One region of the Streptomyces sp. NPDC032126 genome, then DNA from elsewhere that is predicted to be linked to it. Evidence: riboswitches for the same ligand, from Rfam matches in the RefSeq annotation. Region 1 holds a riboswitch; the other holds the start of a gene.
The links. A riboswitch is a leader RNA that binds a small molecule or an ion and turns the genes downstream of it on or off. The one in region 1 is predicted to bind glycine.

Region 2: linked by a shared signal. The riboswitch ahead of gcvT (glycine cleavage system aminomethyltransferase GcvT) and the one ahead of gcvP (aminomethyl-transferring glycine dehydrogenase) in region 1 are both predicted to bind glycine.

What each region holds. Positions count from the first base shown of each region.
Region 1 is NZ_JBVIMA010000010.1:275,666-283,240, forward strand. Features, by position in the region: gene gcvP (aminomethyl-transferring glycine dehydrogenase) at 1-2,733, opposite strand, end outside; glycine riboswitch at 2,910-3,005, opposite strand; gene ACZ5NW_RS32560 (PRC-barrel domain-containing protein) at 3,120-3,497, shown strand; partial or broken gene ACZ5NW_RS32565 (DNA polymerase IV) at 3,413-5,014, opposite strand; gene ACZ5NW_RS32570 (MerR family transcriptional regulator) at 5,082-5,765, opposite strand; gene ACZ5NW_RS32575 (bifunctional nuclease family protein) at 6,029-6,502, opposite strand; gene ftsR (transcriptional regulator FtsR) at 6,583-7,320, opposite strand; gene ACZ5NW_RS32585 (FHA domain-containing protein) at 7,366-7,575, opposite strand, start outside.
Region 2 is NZ_JBVIMA010000004.1:437,664-445,238, forward strand. Features, by position in the region: gene ACZ5NW_RS18370 (NADPH-dependent F420 reductase) at 7-669, shown strand; gene ACZ5NW_RS18375 (MOSC domain-containing protein) at 688-1,230, opposite strand; gene ACZ5NW_RS18380 (L-serine ammonia-lyase) at 1,247-2,614, opposite strand; gene glyA (serine hydroxymethyltransferase) at 2,674-3,936, opposite strand; gene gcvH (glycine cleavage system protein GcvH) at 3,945-4,322, opposite strand; gene gcvT (glycine cleavage system aminomethyltransferase GcvT) at 4,432-5,550, opposite strand; glycine riboswitch at 5,587-5,698, opposite strand; glycine riboswitch at 5,699-5,796, opposite strand; gene ACZ5NW_RS18400 (AAA family ATPase) at 5,987-6,700, shown strand; gene ACZ5NW_RS18405 (enhanced serine sensitivity protein SseB) at 6,751-7,542, shown strand.

The DNA of each region.
Region 1 (7,575 bases):
CGCCCCGCCCAGCGCACCGGCGGTGTGCGGCGCGTTGTGCAGCGGGTTGTCCTCGGCCGGCCACTCGCCCGCGCCGACCTTCTCGATCTCCGCACGGATGGCGATCATCGCATCGCAGAATCGATCCAGCTCGCCCAGGTCCTCGGACTCGGTCGGCTCGATCATCAGCGTGCCGGCCACCGGGAAGGACATCGTCGGCGCGTGGAAGCCGTAGTCGATCAGCCGCTTGGCGACGTCGTCCACGGTCACACCGGTCGCCTTGGTCAGCGGCCGCAGGTCGATGATGCACTCGTGCGCCACCAGCCCGCCCGGGCCCGTGTAGAGCACCGGGTAGTGCGGCTCCAGCCGCTTGGCGATGTAGTTGGCGGACAGCACGGCCACCTGCGTGGCCCGCTTCAGCCCCTCGCCGCCCATGAGCCGCACGTACGCCCAGGAGATCGGCAGGATGCCCGCCGAGCCCCACGGGGCGGCGGAGATCGGGCCCACACCCGTCTCCGGCCCGGCCGCCGGCTGCATCGGGTGGTTCGGCAGGTACGGCGCGAGGTGCGCGCGCACCGCCACCGGACCGACGCCCGGGCCGCCGCCGCCGTGCGGGATGCAGAACGTCTTGTGCAGGTTCAGGTGCGAGACGTCGCCGCCGAAGTGCCCCGGCTTGGCCAGACCCACCAGCGCGTTCAGGTTGGCGCCGTCGACGTACACCTGCCCGCCCGCCTCGTGCACCTGGGCGCAGATGTCGGCGACGTGCTCCTCGAACACGCCGTGCGTCGAGGGGTAGGTGATCATCAGCACCGCGAGCTCGTCCCGGTGCTGCTCGATCTTCGCCCGCAGGTCCTCGACATCGATCTCGCCGTCCTCGGCGGTCTTCACGACGACGACCTTCATCCCCGCCATGACGGCGCTGGCCGCGTTGGTGCCGTGCGCGGACGACGGGATGAGGCACACGGTCCGCTGCTCGTCCCCGTTGGCCCGGTGGTACCCGCGCACGGCGAGCAGACCGGCCAGCTCGCCCTGCGACCCGGCGTTCGGCTGCAGCGACACCTTGTCGTACCCGGTCACCTCGGCGAGCCGCTCCTCCAGCTCACGGATGAGCGTGAGGTAGCCCGCGGCCTGCTCCTCGGGCGCGAAGGGGTGCAGCTGCCCGAACTCCGGCCAGGTCACCGGCTCCATCTCGGTGGTCGCGTTGAGCTTCATGGTGCAGGAGCCCAGCGGGATCATGCCGCGGTCGAGCGCGTAGTCGCGGTCGGCGAGCCGGCGCAGGTAGCGCAGCATCGCGGTCTCGGAGCGGTGCTGGTGGAAGACGGGGTGGGTCAGGAAGTCGTCGGAGCGCAGCAGCGCCTCCGGCAGCGTGTCCTCCGCCTCCGCGTCCAGCGCCGCCACGTCGCCGTCGACCCCGAACGCCGTCCATACGGCGGTCAGCTGGGCCCGCGTGGTGGTCTCGTCCACGGCGAGGGAGACGTGGTCGGCGTCGACCAGGCGCAGGTTGACGCCGTTCGCGCGCGCCGCGGCCACGACCTCGGCGGCCCGCCCCTCGACCCGCGCGGTGAGCGTGTCGAAGTAACCGCCGTGCACCACGTCGACTCCGCCGCGGGTGAGGCCGGCGGCGAGGATCGTGGCGTAGCGGTGGGTCCGCCAGGCGATGCTCCGCAGGCCCTCGGGCCCGTGGTAGACGGCGTACATGCCGGCCATGACGGCGAGCAGCACCTGCGCCGTACAGATGTTGCTGGTCGCCTTCTCCCGCCGGATGTGCTGCTCACGCGTCTGCAGCGCCAGCCGGTACGCCCTGTTGCCGTCCGCGTCCACGGACACGCCCACGAGCCGCCCGGGCAGGCTGCGCGCGAACTTCTCGTGCACCGCCATGTAGCCCGCGTGCGGTCCACCGAAGCCCATCGGAACACCGAAGCGCTGCGTCGTGCCGACCGCGATGTCCGCGCCCAGCTCACCGGGGGACTTCAGCAGGGTCAGCGCGAGCAGGTCGGCGGCGACGGTGACGAGGGCGCCCAGGGCGTGTGCCTGGTCGATGAGCGGCTTGATGTCGCGTACGGCCCCGGAGGCGCCCGGGTACTGGACGAGCACGCCGTTGATCTCACGTGCGGCGATGTCGGCCGGGATCCCCTCGCTGAGGTCGGCGACGACGACCTCGACACCGGTCGGCTCCGCGCGGGTCTCGATCACGGCGATGGTCTGCGGCAGGGCGTCCGCGTCGACCAGGAACAGGCCCTTCTTGTTCTTGCCCATGCGCCGGGAGAGAGCCATGGCCTCGGCCGCGGCCGTGCCCTCGTCGAGCAGCGACGCACCGGACGTCGGCAGTCCGGTGAGGTCGGCGACCATGGTCTGGAAGTTCAGGAGGGCCTCAAGGCGGCCCTGGGAGATCTCGGGCTGGTACGGCGTGTAGGCCGTGTACCAGGCCGGGTTCTCCATCACGTTGCGCAGGATGACGGGCGGGGTGAAGGTGCCGTAGTACCCGAGGCCGATCATCGAGCCCAGCACCTGGTTGCGGTCGGCGAGGGAGCGCAGCTCGGCCAGGACCTCGGCCTCGGTGCGGGCGCCCGGCAGCTTCAGGGCCTCGGCGTTCTTGATCACATCCGGCACCGCGGCGGCGGTCAGCTCGTCGAGCGAGCCGTACCCGATGTGGGCGAGCATCTTGGCCCGCGCCTCCTGGTCGGGCCCGATGTGGCGCTGCTCGAAGGGAATGCCCTGTTCGAGCTCGGAGAGCGGAATGCGGTGGGCGGTCATTGCGGAGGCCTCCTGGTCTGACGCGACCTTCGAGGGGCACCTCGGCACGGGTGCCCCGACGGCCTCCCCCTCTGTCATCTCAACCTGAGAGCTTCACCGGGCCGCCCGAGAGCGCCCGGTTTTCACCGTCGGTGAGAGCGGAAGCCGTCGACACCCGCTCTGCTTTCCAGAGTGACCTCGTCCGTGCGGTACGTGAGCCTGAGAGATTCCGGGGAGGATTTGCTCCTTCGGCGCCTCCGACGATGTCCGGAGGACTCTCCCGCACGGGGTCAGCAGCCAAAAGCCAGCCTACCAGCGAGGTCAACGAGGCAGCCTTCGAGTGGCCGCCCGGCCGAATGTGCTCTTTTGTAGTGCTTACGGATGAGTTGCGACCAAGTGGAGGGACCGTGCAGACCGATATCGATCCGCGCAACCTGATCGGCCGCAAGGCGTTCGACCGCAGCGGCACCAAGATCGGCACCATCGACGAGGTGTACCTCGACGACGCGACCGGTGTGCCGGAGTGGGCGGCCATACGCACCGGCCTGTTCAGCAGGGACGCCTTCGTCCCCCTGGAGCCCAGCGAGCTGATCGAGGGCACCCTCCACGTCCCCTTCGACCGGGCCCTGATCAAGGACGCCCCGGACTTCGGAGTGGGCCGCCACCTCTCCCCGGAACAGGAACTCCAGCTCTACCACCACTACGGCCTCGACACAGCCGCCCCACCCCCGCTCCCGGACCACGACTTCGGCAACTTGGCAGGCACAGAGGACGCCGACGCCTGACTCGCACGCCGACGTAGCTGCGGGTCATCGTGCCGCTGGGGCGGCACGGGTGGGCGCAGCGGCACCCCGCGGCGCCGGGCTGCGCAGCCCCCGCCCACTCCCACCCCGCTCACACCTCAGCCCCCGTCCACCGAAACCCCCGCCCTCCCCACCACCAACGGCAACGGATCAGCCGGCTCCAACGCGGGATCATCGGCCCAGAACGTCCGCACCCGCCCCGGCTCCACATCCTGCGGCGTCTCGAACCGCACCGTCACCCTCCCCAGCCCACTCCCCTGCACCCACCCATGCCCGTACTCGGCATGCCGCACATCGTGCCCCGGCCGCCACAACCGCTCCGCAGCCCCCGACACCCCCGCCTCCTCCACACCTTCCTCCGCGGCCACCTCGCCCCTCGACTCCTCCGCCTCATCCATCTCCGCAGCCTCCGCGGCCCCAGCCGCTTCCGCCACCTGCGCGAACAGGTCCTCCTGGGTGAAGTCGGCGAGCCCCGAGACCCCCACCCCGAGCAACCGCACCCCACCGGTCGTGTCCACGGAGTCCAGCAGCCGCAGGGCCGCCTCCCGCACCACCGCGGGATCGTCCGTGGGCCCCCGCAACGTCTCGGACCGGGTCAGCGTGGAGAAGTCGTACCGCCGCACCTTGAGCACGATCGTCCGCCCCGACAGCCCGGCCCCCCGCAGCCGCCGCACACAGCGGTCGGCCAGCCGCTGCACCTCCAGCCCCACCCGTACCCGGTCGTGGATGTCCACGTCATACGTGTCCTCGACCGACACCGACTTCGTCTCCCGCTCGGCGACCACCGGCCGGTCGTCCCGTGCCAGCGCCATCGCGTACAGCCCGTGCCCGTGCGCCTTGCCCAGCAGCCGTACCAGCTCGTCCTCGCCGGCCTCGACGATCTCGTCGACCGTGGTGATCCCGGCCCGCCGCAGATGATCGCCGGTCGCGGGCCCCACCCCGGGCAGCGTCCGCACCGACATCGGCCCGAGGAGCGCCCGCTCGGTGCCCGGCTCGATCAGCACCAGTCCGTCCGGCTTGGCCTGCTCCGATGCGATCTTCGCGAGCATCTTGGACGCGGCCAGCCCCACCGACCCCGTGAGCCCGGTGACGGCCCTGATGTCGGCACGCAGCTGCACCCCCACCAGCCGCGCGGACTCGCCGTCCCAGGCCACGCCGCCGGCCTCCAGGTCCACGAACGCCTCGTCCAGGCTCAGCGGCTCCACCAGCGGCGACAGCTCCGCCAGCAGCCCCATCACCTGGTGGCTGATGGACCGGTAGAGCGATCCGCGGGGCCACAGATACGCCGCGTTCGGCGCCAGCCGGCGTGCCTGGGCCATGGGCATCGCCGAGTGGACCCCGAAGACGCGTGCCTCGTACGACGCGGTGGCGACCACCCCGCGCGGTCCGATGCCGCCCACGACGACGGCCTTCCCACGCAGGCTCGGCTTGGACGCCTGCTCCACCGAGGCGAAGAAGGCATCCATGTCGAGATGCAGGATCGTGGGCGCGTTTCTCACATCTCCGATGCTGCACCACACCACTGACAATGCGACCGGCCGCAAGGCCGCCGCAGGACCGGCTGCGTCAGACCGCCCGGTTGCGCCGCCGTGCCAGCTCGTCCGCCGGGTTGTGCCCGACGAGGGTCTCACCCGTGTCCACGCGCTCCCCGTGCAGCTGTGACAGCGCGCTCTCCACGTCCCGCCACACGACGCCCACGGCGATCCCGAAGATGCCCTGTCCGCCCTGGAGCAGCGCGTGGACCTCGTCCGGCGAGGTGCACTCGTAGACGGTGGCGCCGTCGCTCATCAGCGTCATGCGTTCGAGGTCGCTGAAGCCCCGCTCCCGCAGATGCTGCACGGCGGTGCGGATGTTCTGCAGCGACACCCCGGTGTCCAGGAACCGCTTGACGATCTTCAGGACGACGACGTCCCGGAAGCTGTACAGCCGCTGCGTCCCGGACCCGTAGGCGGGCCGCACGCTCGGCTCGACGAGCCCGGTGCGGGCCCAGTAGTCCAGTTGCCGGTAGGTGATGCCGGCGGCCGCACAGGCCGTCGGGCCGCGATAGCCGATCTGCTCGGACGCCATGGGCGCCGCCCCTCCGCTGCTCGGCACGGCCGAGGGCCGCTGCGGGGCGGGATCGGCCGCGTCACCGTGCTGGGGGTCGCCCCAACTCGAACGAAGTCGAGAGCTCGTGGGAGGGTACGGACCGCTTCCCCCGAACCCGCGTCCGGGGGCACCCCCAGCCGTACCGTCGCCGCTGCTTCTCACGCCGACCTCCGTCCTTGACCTGCCTTCTCGACGGTAGGCAGTCACCAGGGGCGCGTCAACGATCGCCACACTCGGCACGCCGAGTGATAATCACCCTAGGAGTGGTTTCCCGTACCCCACCGCGGGGAAAGGCTAGCCGAATGCGCTGAGCGTGAGCCGCAGGACGCTCTCACTGGCCGCTGGCAATCGCCGGAAACCCCGTCGTCACACACCGTACGCCCCGACGGGCACTGGGTCGCCCCTGTCCCGCGCGACCCGCCCGGTTACTGGTTGCTGGTGCCGAAGTCCTCGGGCGAGATCTGGTCGAGGAACTCGCGGAACTTCTCCACCTCGTCCTCCTGCTCGTCCGGGATCGCGATGCCCGCGTCGTCGAGCACCGTGTCACTGCCGTAGATCGGCGTCCCGGTGCGCAGGGCCAGCGCTATGGCATCGGACGGCCGGGCGCTCACCTCGACGCCGCTGGCGAAGACCAGCTCCGCGTAGAAGACGCCCTCACGCAGGTCCGTGATGCGCACTTCGGTCAGCTCCTGACCGACGGCCTCCAGCACGTCCTTGAACAGGTCGTGGGTCAGCGGTCGTGCGGGCGCCATGCCCTGCTGGGCGAAGGCGATCGCCGTCGCCTCCCCGGGCCCGATCCAGATGGGGAGGTAGCGGTCGCCTCCCACTTCACGCAGGAGCACGATCGGTTGGTTGGAGGGCATTTCGACCCGAACACCTACGACATCGAGCTCATTCACACAGCAACCCTAGGCCGTGTCCGAGACGTTTGGGTAGTCGGGCCGGGAACGGGTGGCCGATCCGCCCAGGGCGAACGGCCTCAGGGCAGCCGCACACCCAGCGCGGTCTGCACCAGCGCCGCGTGCAGCCGGACCGTGAGCCCGGCCAGCTCCTTCGTACGGGCCTCGGCGTGGGCCCTGGTCTGCGGATTGCGGTGACGCCTGAGCGGGGCGACCACCTGGTCCACGAGCCCGGCCTCCCGGTCGGCCGCGGCCTTCATGACGCGCAGATGCCGGGGTTCGATGCCGAAACGGCCCAGCTCGGCGACGAGAGAGGCCACCGTGGCCGCCTCGGCGTCATAGACGCCGTCCTCCAGCGGCACGATCAGCCCGTACGCCTCCCACTCGGCGAGTTCCGACTCACCGATCCCGGCGGCCGCCAGCAGCTCGGCCCGGCCGATCCGGGCGGCGGTCGGTACCTCGGCCTGATCCACCCCGGCCTCACCGTCCCGCTGCCGACCCACCGTCGGCAGGGGTACGGCCTCACCGCGCTCCATGGCGTCCAGGTGCTCCCGGATCACCTTGAGCGGCAGATAGTGGTCGCGCTGCATCCTCAGGACATGGCCGAGACGCTCGACGTCGCCCGCGCTGAACTTGCGATACCCCGAGGGTGTCCGCTGCGGCTCGATCAGCCCCTCCGACTCCAGAAAACGGATCTTGGAGATGGTGACTTCGGGGAACTCGTCGCGCAGCACGTTGAGCACCGTGCCGATGCTCATCAGCCCACTGTCCGCGGAGGCGGTGCCGTGGCCGACACCGCCCCTCGGTGTTTGAAGCATGGACCTTCCCTGGGGGGTTCCCCCGGACCGGAGTCCGAGGGCGGGTCAGTAGCCCCGCTGGCTCGCGTAGAAGACCAGCCGGTACTTGCCGATCTGGACCTCGTCACCGTTCGACAGGGCGACCTGGTCGATCCGCTCGCGGTTGACGTACGTGCCGTTGAGGCTGCCGACGTCGGCGACCGTGAACGAGCCGTCCGGGCTGCGCCGGAACTCCACGTGGCGGCGCGAGACCGTCACGTCGTCCAGGAAGATGTC
Region 2 (7,575 bases), on a different contig from region 1:
AATGTCATGAGGATCGGGATCATCGGCGCGGGCAACATCGGCGGCAACCTCACCCGGAGGCTCACCGCCCTCGGTCACGACGTCGCGGTCGCCAACTCCCGCGGCCCGCACACCCTGACAGAGCTGGCGCAGGAGACCGGTGCGACCCCGGTGACGGTCGAGGAGGCCGCGCGCGGCGCCGAGATCGTGGTCGTCACGATCCCCCTGAAGGCCGTCCCCGACCTTCCGGAGGGCCTGCTGGACGGGGCGGCGGACGGCGTGGCCGTCATCGACACGGGCAACTACTACCCGCAGCAGCGGGACGGCCGTATCGCGGCGATCGAGGACGAGGGCCTCACCGAGAGCCGCTGGACCGAACGCCAGATCGGCCACCCGGTGATCAAGGCGTTCAACGGGACCTACGCCCAGGACATCCTGGACCGGCCGCTCCCCGCCGGAGACCCCGGCCGCATCGCCCTCCCGGTCGCCGGGGACGACGAGGTGGCGAAGGCGAAGGTCCGCGCCCTGATCGACGAGCTCGGCTTCGACACGGTCGACGCGGGCGGCCTCGACGACTCCTGGCGCCAGCAGCCGGACACCCCGGTCTACGGCCTGCGCGCGGGCATCCCCGAGGTCACGAAGGCCCTGGCCGAGGCAAGCCCGGAACGCCCGGAGGCCTTCCGCGGCTGAAACCCACCGCACCGGCCTTTAGACGATCTCCAGGGGCCGGTGCGGTCCCTCCGGCAGGTCCACGGTGATCGTGTCGCCGGGGCGCACCACGCCTCCGCTCACCACGACGCTCATGATCCCGGACCGGAAGGCGGGCCGGCCCTCGTCGTCCCGGCCGACGACCTGCTTCATGAGCCCCTTCTGGAAGCCGTCGATCTGCGCACAGGGATTGCGCAGCCCGGTCACCTCGACGACGGCCTCGTCGCCCAGCCGCAGCCGGGCCCCGACGGGCAGCCCCAGCAGATCGATCCCCCGCGTGGTGACGTTCTCCCCGAGCTGCCCCGCGGCCACCTCGAACCCGGCCTCGCGCACCTCGTCGAACAGCTCCTCGTGCATCAGATGCACCTGGCGAAGATTCGGCTGCGAGGCATCCCGCTCCATCCGGAACCGGTGCTTCACCGTCACCCCGGCATGCACGTCCCCCTCGACCCCGAGCCCCACCAGAAGCGTGACACTCTCCCGATTGGCCTTGCTGAAGGAATAACTGCCGCTGCTGCTGACCGCGGTGACTGTGCTTTCCATGCAGGTCAGCCTACGGTCAGCACTCGATGATGTTGACCGCCAGGCCGCCGCGGGCCGTCTCCTTGTACTTGACGCTCATGTCCGCGCCCGTGTCCTTCATGGTCTTGATGACCTTGTCCAGGGACACCTTGTGGGAGCCGTCGCCGCGCATCGCCATGCGGGCCGCCGTGACCGCCTTCACCGCGGCCATGCCGTTGCGTTCGATGCAGGGGATCTGGACCAGGCCGCCCACCGGATCGCAGGTGAGGCCGAGGTTGTGTTCCATGCCGATCTCGGCCGCGTTCTCCACCTGCTCCGGGCTGCCGCCCAGCACCTCCGCCAGCGCGCCCGCCGCCATCGAGCAGGCCGAGCCGACCTCGCCCTGGCAGCCGACCTCCGCGCCGGAGATGGAGGCGTTCTCCTTGAAGAGCATGCCGATCGCGCCGGCGGCGAGCAGGAAGCGGACGATCCCGTCCTCGTCCGCGCCGGGGATGAAGTTCATGTAGTAGTGCAGCACCGCCGGGATGATGCCGGCCGCGCCGTTCGTCGGGGCGGTCACCACGCGGCCGCCCGCCGCGTTCTCCTCGTTCACCGCCATCGCGTAGAGCGTGATCCACTCCATGGAGTGGGCCAACGGGTCGCCCTCGGCCCGGAGTTGACGGGCCGTCACCGCAGCGCGGCGGCGCACGCGCAGACCGCCCGGCAGGATGCCCTCCCGCGACATGCCCCGCTCCACACACGCCCGCATCACCCGCCAGATCTCCAGCAGCCCGGCGCGGATCTCCTCCTCGGTGCGCCAGGCCCGCTCGTTCTCCAGCATCAGCGAGGAGATCGACAGGCCGGTCTCCTTCGTCAGGCGCAGCAGCTCGTCGCCCGTGCGGAAGGGGTACTTCAGCACCGTGTCGTCCAGCTTGATCCGGTCCGCGCCGACGGCGTCCTCGTCGACGACGAACCCGCCGCCCACCGAGTAGTACGTCTTCGACAGCAGCTCCGCGCCCGACGCGTCGTACGCCCACAGCGTCATGCCGTTCGCGTGGTACGGCAGCGCCTTGCGGCGGTGCAGGACCATGTCGTCGTCGAAGGAGAACGCGATCTCGTGCTCGCCCAGCAGCCGCAGCCGGCCCTGCTCCTTGATCGCCGAGACCCGGTCGTCCGCCCCCTCCACGTCGACCGTGCGGGGAGAGGCGCCTTCGAGCCCCAGCAGCACCGCCTTCGGAGTGCCGTGGCCGTGGCCGGTCGCGCCCAGGGAGCCGTAGAGCTCGGAGCGGACCGAGGCGACGGAGGGCAGCAGGCCCTCGTTGCGCAGACGGCGGGCGAACATACGGGCCGCACGCATCGGGCCGACCGTGTGGGAGCTCGACGGGCCGATGCCGATCGAGAACAGGTCGAAGACCGAGATGGCCACGGGAACTCCTTCAAAAAGGGTGGGGGCACACGTCGTCGGGTGCCCCCACCGGGTAACTGCTACTTGCTCAGGCCGGGGTACAGCGGGTGCTTGTCGGCCAGCGCCGTGACCCTGGCCTTCAGCGCCTCGACGTCGTACGACGGCTTCAGCGCCTCCGCGATCACATCCGCGACCTCGGCGAAGTCCTCGGCCGTGAAGCCGCGGGTCGCCAGCGCCGGCGTACCGATCCGCAGGCCCGACGTCACCATCGGGGGACGCGGGTCGTTCGGGACGGCGTTGCGGTTGACCGTGATGCCGACCTCGTGCAGACGGTCCTCGGCCTGCTGGCCGTCCAGCTCGGACGCGCGCAGGTCGACCAGGATCAGATGCACGTCCGTACCGCCGGACAGCACGTTGATCCCCGCCTCACGGGCGTCGGGGGCGGTGAGCCGCTCGGCGAGGATGCGCGCACCCTCCACCGTACGACGCTGGCGCTCCTTGAACTCCTCGGAGGCCGCGACCTTGAAGGACACCGCCTTCGCCGCGATCACGTGCTCCAGGGGACCGCCCTGGAAGCCCGGGAAGACGGACGAATTCAGCTTCTTCGCGAAATCCTTCTTCGCGAGGATGATCCCGCCGCGCGGGCCGCCCAGGGTCTTGTGGGTGGTGGAGGTCACCACGTCCGCGTACGGGACCGGGTTGGCGTGCAGACCGGCCGCGACCAGGCCCGCGAAGTGCGCCATGTCGACCCACAGGTACGCCTCGACCTCGTCGGCGATCCGGCGGAACTCCGCGAAGTCCAGCTCCCTCGGGTACGCCGACCAGCCGGCGATGATCACCTTCGGGCGGTGCTCCTTGGCGAGCCGCTCCACCTCGGCCATGTCCACGAGACCCGAGTCGTCCACGTGGTACGCGACCACGTCGAACTGCTTGCCCGAGAAGTTCAGCCGCATGCCGTGGGTCAGATGACCGCCGTGCGCCAGGTCCAGGCCCAGGATGGTGTCGCCGGGCTGGGCCAGCGCGAACAGGGCCGCCTGGTTGGCGGAGGCACCGGAGTGGGGCTGCACATTGGCGTACTCGGCGCCGAACAGCTCCTTGATCCGGTCGATCGCGATCTGCTCGGTGACGTCGACGTGCTCGCAGCCGCCGTAGTAGCGGCGGCCCGGGTAGCCCTCGGCGTACTTGTTGGTCAGGACCGAGCCCTGGGCCTCCATGACCGCCAGCGGAGCGAAGTTCTCCGAGGCGATCATCTCCAGGGTCGACTGCTGGCGGACCAGCTCGGCGTCGACCGCGGCGGCGACCTCGGGGTCGAGCTCGTGCAGGGGCGTGTTCAGGACGGACATACGTCTCCTCAGCCGGCGGAAAAGGCGGTGTACTCGTCGGCGGAGAGCAGCTCGGCCGGCTCCTCCGTCACGCGTACCTTGAACAGCCAGCCGCCCTCGAACGGGGCGGAGTTCACCAGCGACGGGTCGTTGACGACGTCCTCGTTGACCTCGGTGACCTCACCGGTCACCGGGGAGTACAGGTCGCTGACCGACTTGGTCGACTCCAGCTCGCCGCAGGACTCGCCCGCGGTCACCGTGGCACCGACCTCCGGGAGCTGGACGAAGACGACATCGCCGAGCGCGTTGGCCGCGTGCTCCGTGATGCCGACCGCCGACACGCCGTTCTCGGCGGCCGACAGCCACTCGTGCTCCTTGCTGTAGCGCAGCTGCTGGGGGTTGCTCATGGCCTGAATTCTCCTGTACGCGGGGTGGTGCTGATGAATGGGGGACTGCTGGAAGCGGGGGTGAGCAGCGCGAATGTGCGCAGCGTCACGTGCCGGCCGCTTCGACTGTCTACTTCTGGCGCTTGTAGAAGGGCAGCGCCACGACCTCGTACGGCTCGTGGCTGCCCCGGATGTCCACGCCGACGCCCGGCGTGCCCGGCGCCGCGTGGGCGGCGTCCACGTACGCCATCGCGATCGGCTTGCCCAGGGTGGGGGAGGGGGCGCCGGAGGTGACCTCGCCGATCACCTCGCCGCCCGCGACCACCGCGTACCCGGCGCGCGGGACCCGGCGGCCCTCGGCGACCAGGCCGACCAGGACGCGCGGCGCGGCCGCGGCGGCCCGCTCGGCCGCCTCCTGGAGCGCCTCGCGCCCCACGAAGTCGCCCTCCTTCTCGAACTTCACCACCCGGCCGAGCCCGGCGTCGAAGGGCGTCAGCGCGGTCGTGAGCTCATGCCCGTACAGCGGCATGCCCGCCTCCAGGCGCAGCGTGTCACGGCAGGACAGGCCGCAGGGCACCAGGCCGACGCCCTCGCCCGCCTTGGTCAGCGCCTGCCACAGCTCGACCGCGTGCTCCGGCTTCACGAACAGCTCGAAGCCGTCCTCGCCGGTGTAGCCGGTGCGGGCGATCAGCGCCGGGACCCCGGCGACCGTGCCCGGCAGCCCCGCGTAGTACTTCAGGCCGTCGAGGTCGGCGTCGGTGAGGGACTTCAGGATGCCGGGGGACTCCGGGCCCTGGACGGCGATCAGCGCGTACGCGTCCCGGTCGTCGCGCACCTCGGCGTCGAAGCCGGAGACCCGCTCGGTCAGGGCGTCCAGCACCACCTGGGCGTTGGAGGCGTTGGCCACGACCATGTACTCGGTCTCGGCGAGCCGGTAGACGATCAGGTCGTCCAGGATGCCGCCGTCGGCCCGGCAGATCATGGTGTAGCGGGCGCGGCCCACACCGACGGAGGCGATGTTGCCGACCAGCGCGAAGTTCAGGAAGGCGGCCGCGTCGGCGCCGGTCACGGTGATCTCGCCCATGTGGGAGAGGTCGAAGAGCCCGGCCTTCGTGCGCACGGCGTTGTGCTCGTCGCGCTCGGAGCCGTAGCGCAGGGGCATGTCCCAGCCGGCGAAGTCGGTCATCGTCGCACCCAGCGAGCGATGCAGGGCATCGAGCGCGGTGTGACGGAGTTCGGTACTGCTCATCGGACGGTCGTCTCCCAGGATCACGGGCGAGGTAGTTCCTCCCCATCTGTCATCGGAACCTGAGAGGTTCGCCATGACCACGAGACGTGGCCCTGGCTTGCACCTTGGGTGGGGCCACCGCAGACGGCGGCCCGCTTTTCAGATGTGCCTCGCCCGCGCGGTAACGGGGCCTGAGAGATTCAAGGGAGGGACTTGCTCCTTCGGCGCCCCAGCGAACGTGGCTGGGGACTCTCCCGCGCGGATTCAAACGGCCGGTATGCAGTTGGCGCGCCCATCATTGCACGCCGCCCCCGCCTCGCGGCAGGCCCGCCCGGCCGTCCCTTTTTGTGACCGGCCTGTGGCGGTACGCGCACGAAAACACGAGGCGATCGGCATTACCTTCTCTTTACGCTCGATGGGGAGGTCACCCACCTGACCTCAGGGGAGGACGATCACGGTGAACAGGACCACGGCGTACGCGACCACCTCGGGCATCGCGCTGCCCGAGCAGCCCACGGCCCCCGCCCTGGAGTGCCGCGGGGTCGTCCGCGACCTGCGCGACCGCTCGGGCCGCGGCCCGCACGCCCTCCTCTTCGGGCCCGACGACCTCGTCGTCGTCACCGGCCTGCCCGGCAGCGGCAAGTCCACCCTCATGCGCCGTACGGTCTCCGGCCCGCGCGTCGACTCCCAGGACACCCGCGACCGCTGGGACGCCCGCGCCCCCCGCCTCCTGCCGTACGCCGTCTACCGCCCCCTGGTCCGCCTCGCCCACTACGCGGGCCTGCGCCGTGCCCTGCGCGCCGGCGAGGGCGTCGTCGTCCACGACTGCGGCACCCAGCGCTGGGTCCGCGCCTGGCTGGCCCGCGAGGCCCGCCGCCGGGGCGGCCGGCTCCATCTGCTCCTGCTCGACGTCAGCGCGGACACCGCCCGCGAGGGCCAGCGCGAACGCGGCCGGGGAGTCTCCCGCTACGCCTTCCTGCGCCACCGCCGGGCCGCCGCACGCCTGCTGCGCGCGGTCGAGTCGGGCCGCCTCCCCGACGGCAGCGGCTCGGCGGTCCTGCTGGACCGCGCCGCGGCGGACGCCCTCACCCGCATCGCCTTCACGGGCCGGCCGCACGACCCCGCCCGCGCCGCCGTCGCGCCCCGACCGCGCGACCCGCTCACCCGCTAGCCTTCTGAGCCACAGCAGCAGAGCGGTTCCCAGCAGGCGGTAGACAGATCATGGACTTTCCGACGAACCTTCCCGCGGACTTTCCGGCCCCGGCCCACCCCCACGCCCACGGCGGCTGGCCCGGCAATGAGCTGGAGGAGGTGCTCTCCGCGTCCCTGGGCGTCCCCGGTGCCGGCGGGCGGATCGTCGAGGTCCTCGGCCGCAGCTTCGTCTGGGTGCCGCTGCCCAACGGCGGCGGCCCGCACAGCGCCCCGCTCGACCTGCCCACCCTGGAGATCGACGGGCAGGCGTACGTCCCGGTCTTCAGCTCCGAGGAGCAGTTCCGCCAGGTCGTCGGCGCGCACATGTCGTACACGATCGCCCCGGCGGTCGAGTTCGCGCGCGGGCTGCCCCCACAGGTCGGCATCGCGGTCAACCCCGACGGCACGGTCGGCATCCCGCTGCCGCCGCCCGCGGTCGCCGAGCTGGCCCGGTCGGGCCGCACCCCGCTGGACGGCCCCGCGACCGGCGGCCGCGTCCGCCTCTTCGAACCGGACTGGCAGGACGACCCGGTGGACTTCTTCGCGGCCGCCTCGGCCGAGTTCGAGGCCACCGGCGTGGTCCTCACGGCCCGCCGCTGCCTGGCCGCGATCGAGACGGCGCCCCCGGTGATGTTCGTGGGCGTGGAACTCGCCCACTGGGAGGGCGACGTGCGCACCGTCCCGCTGGACGCCCTCGGCCGCGCCCTGGGCCAGGTGCCCGTGGGCTGGGACGTGAACCTGATCCTGCTGGACATGTCCGAGGACCCGGTGGCCCAGTGGATGAGGGAAAAGGTACGGCCCTTCTACACCCGCGTGCGCTGAACCACGGAAGGGGCGCGGGGCTGCGGGGCGCTT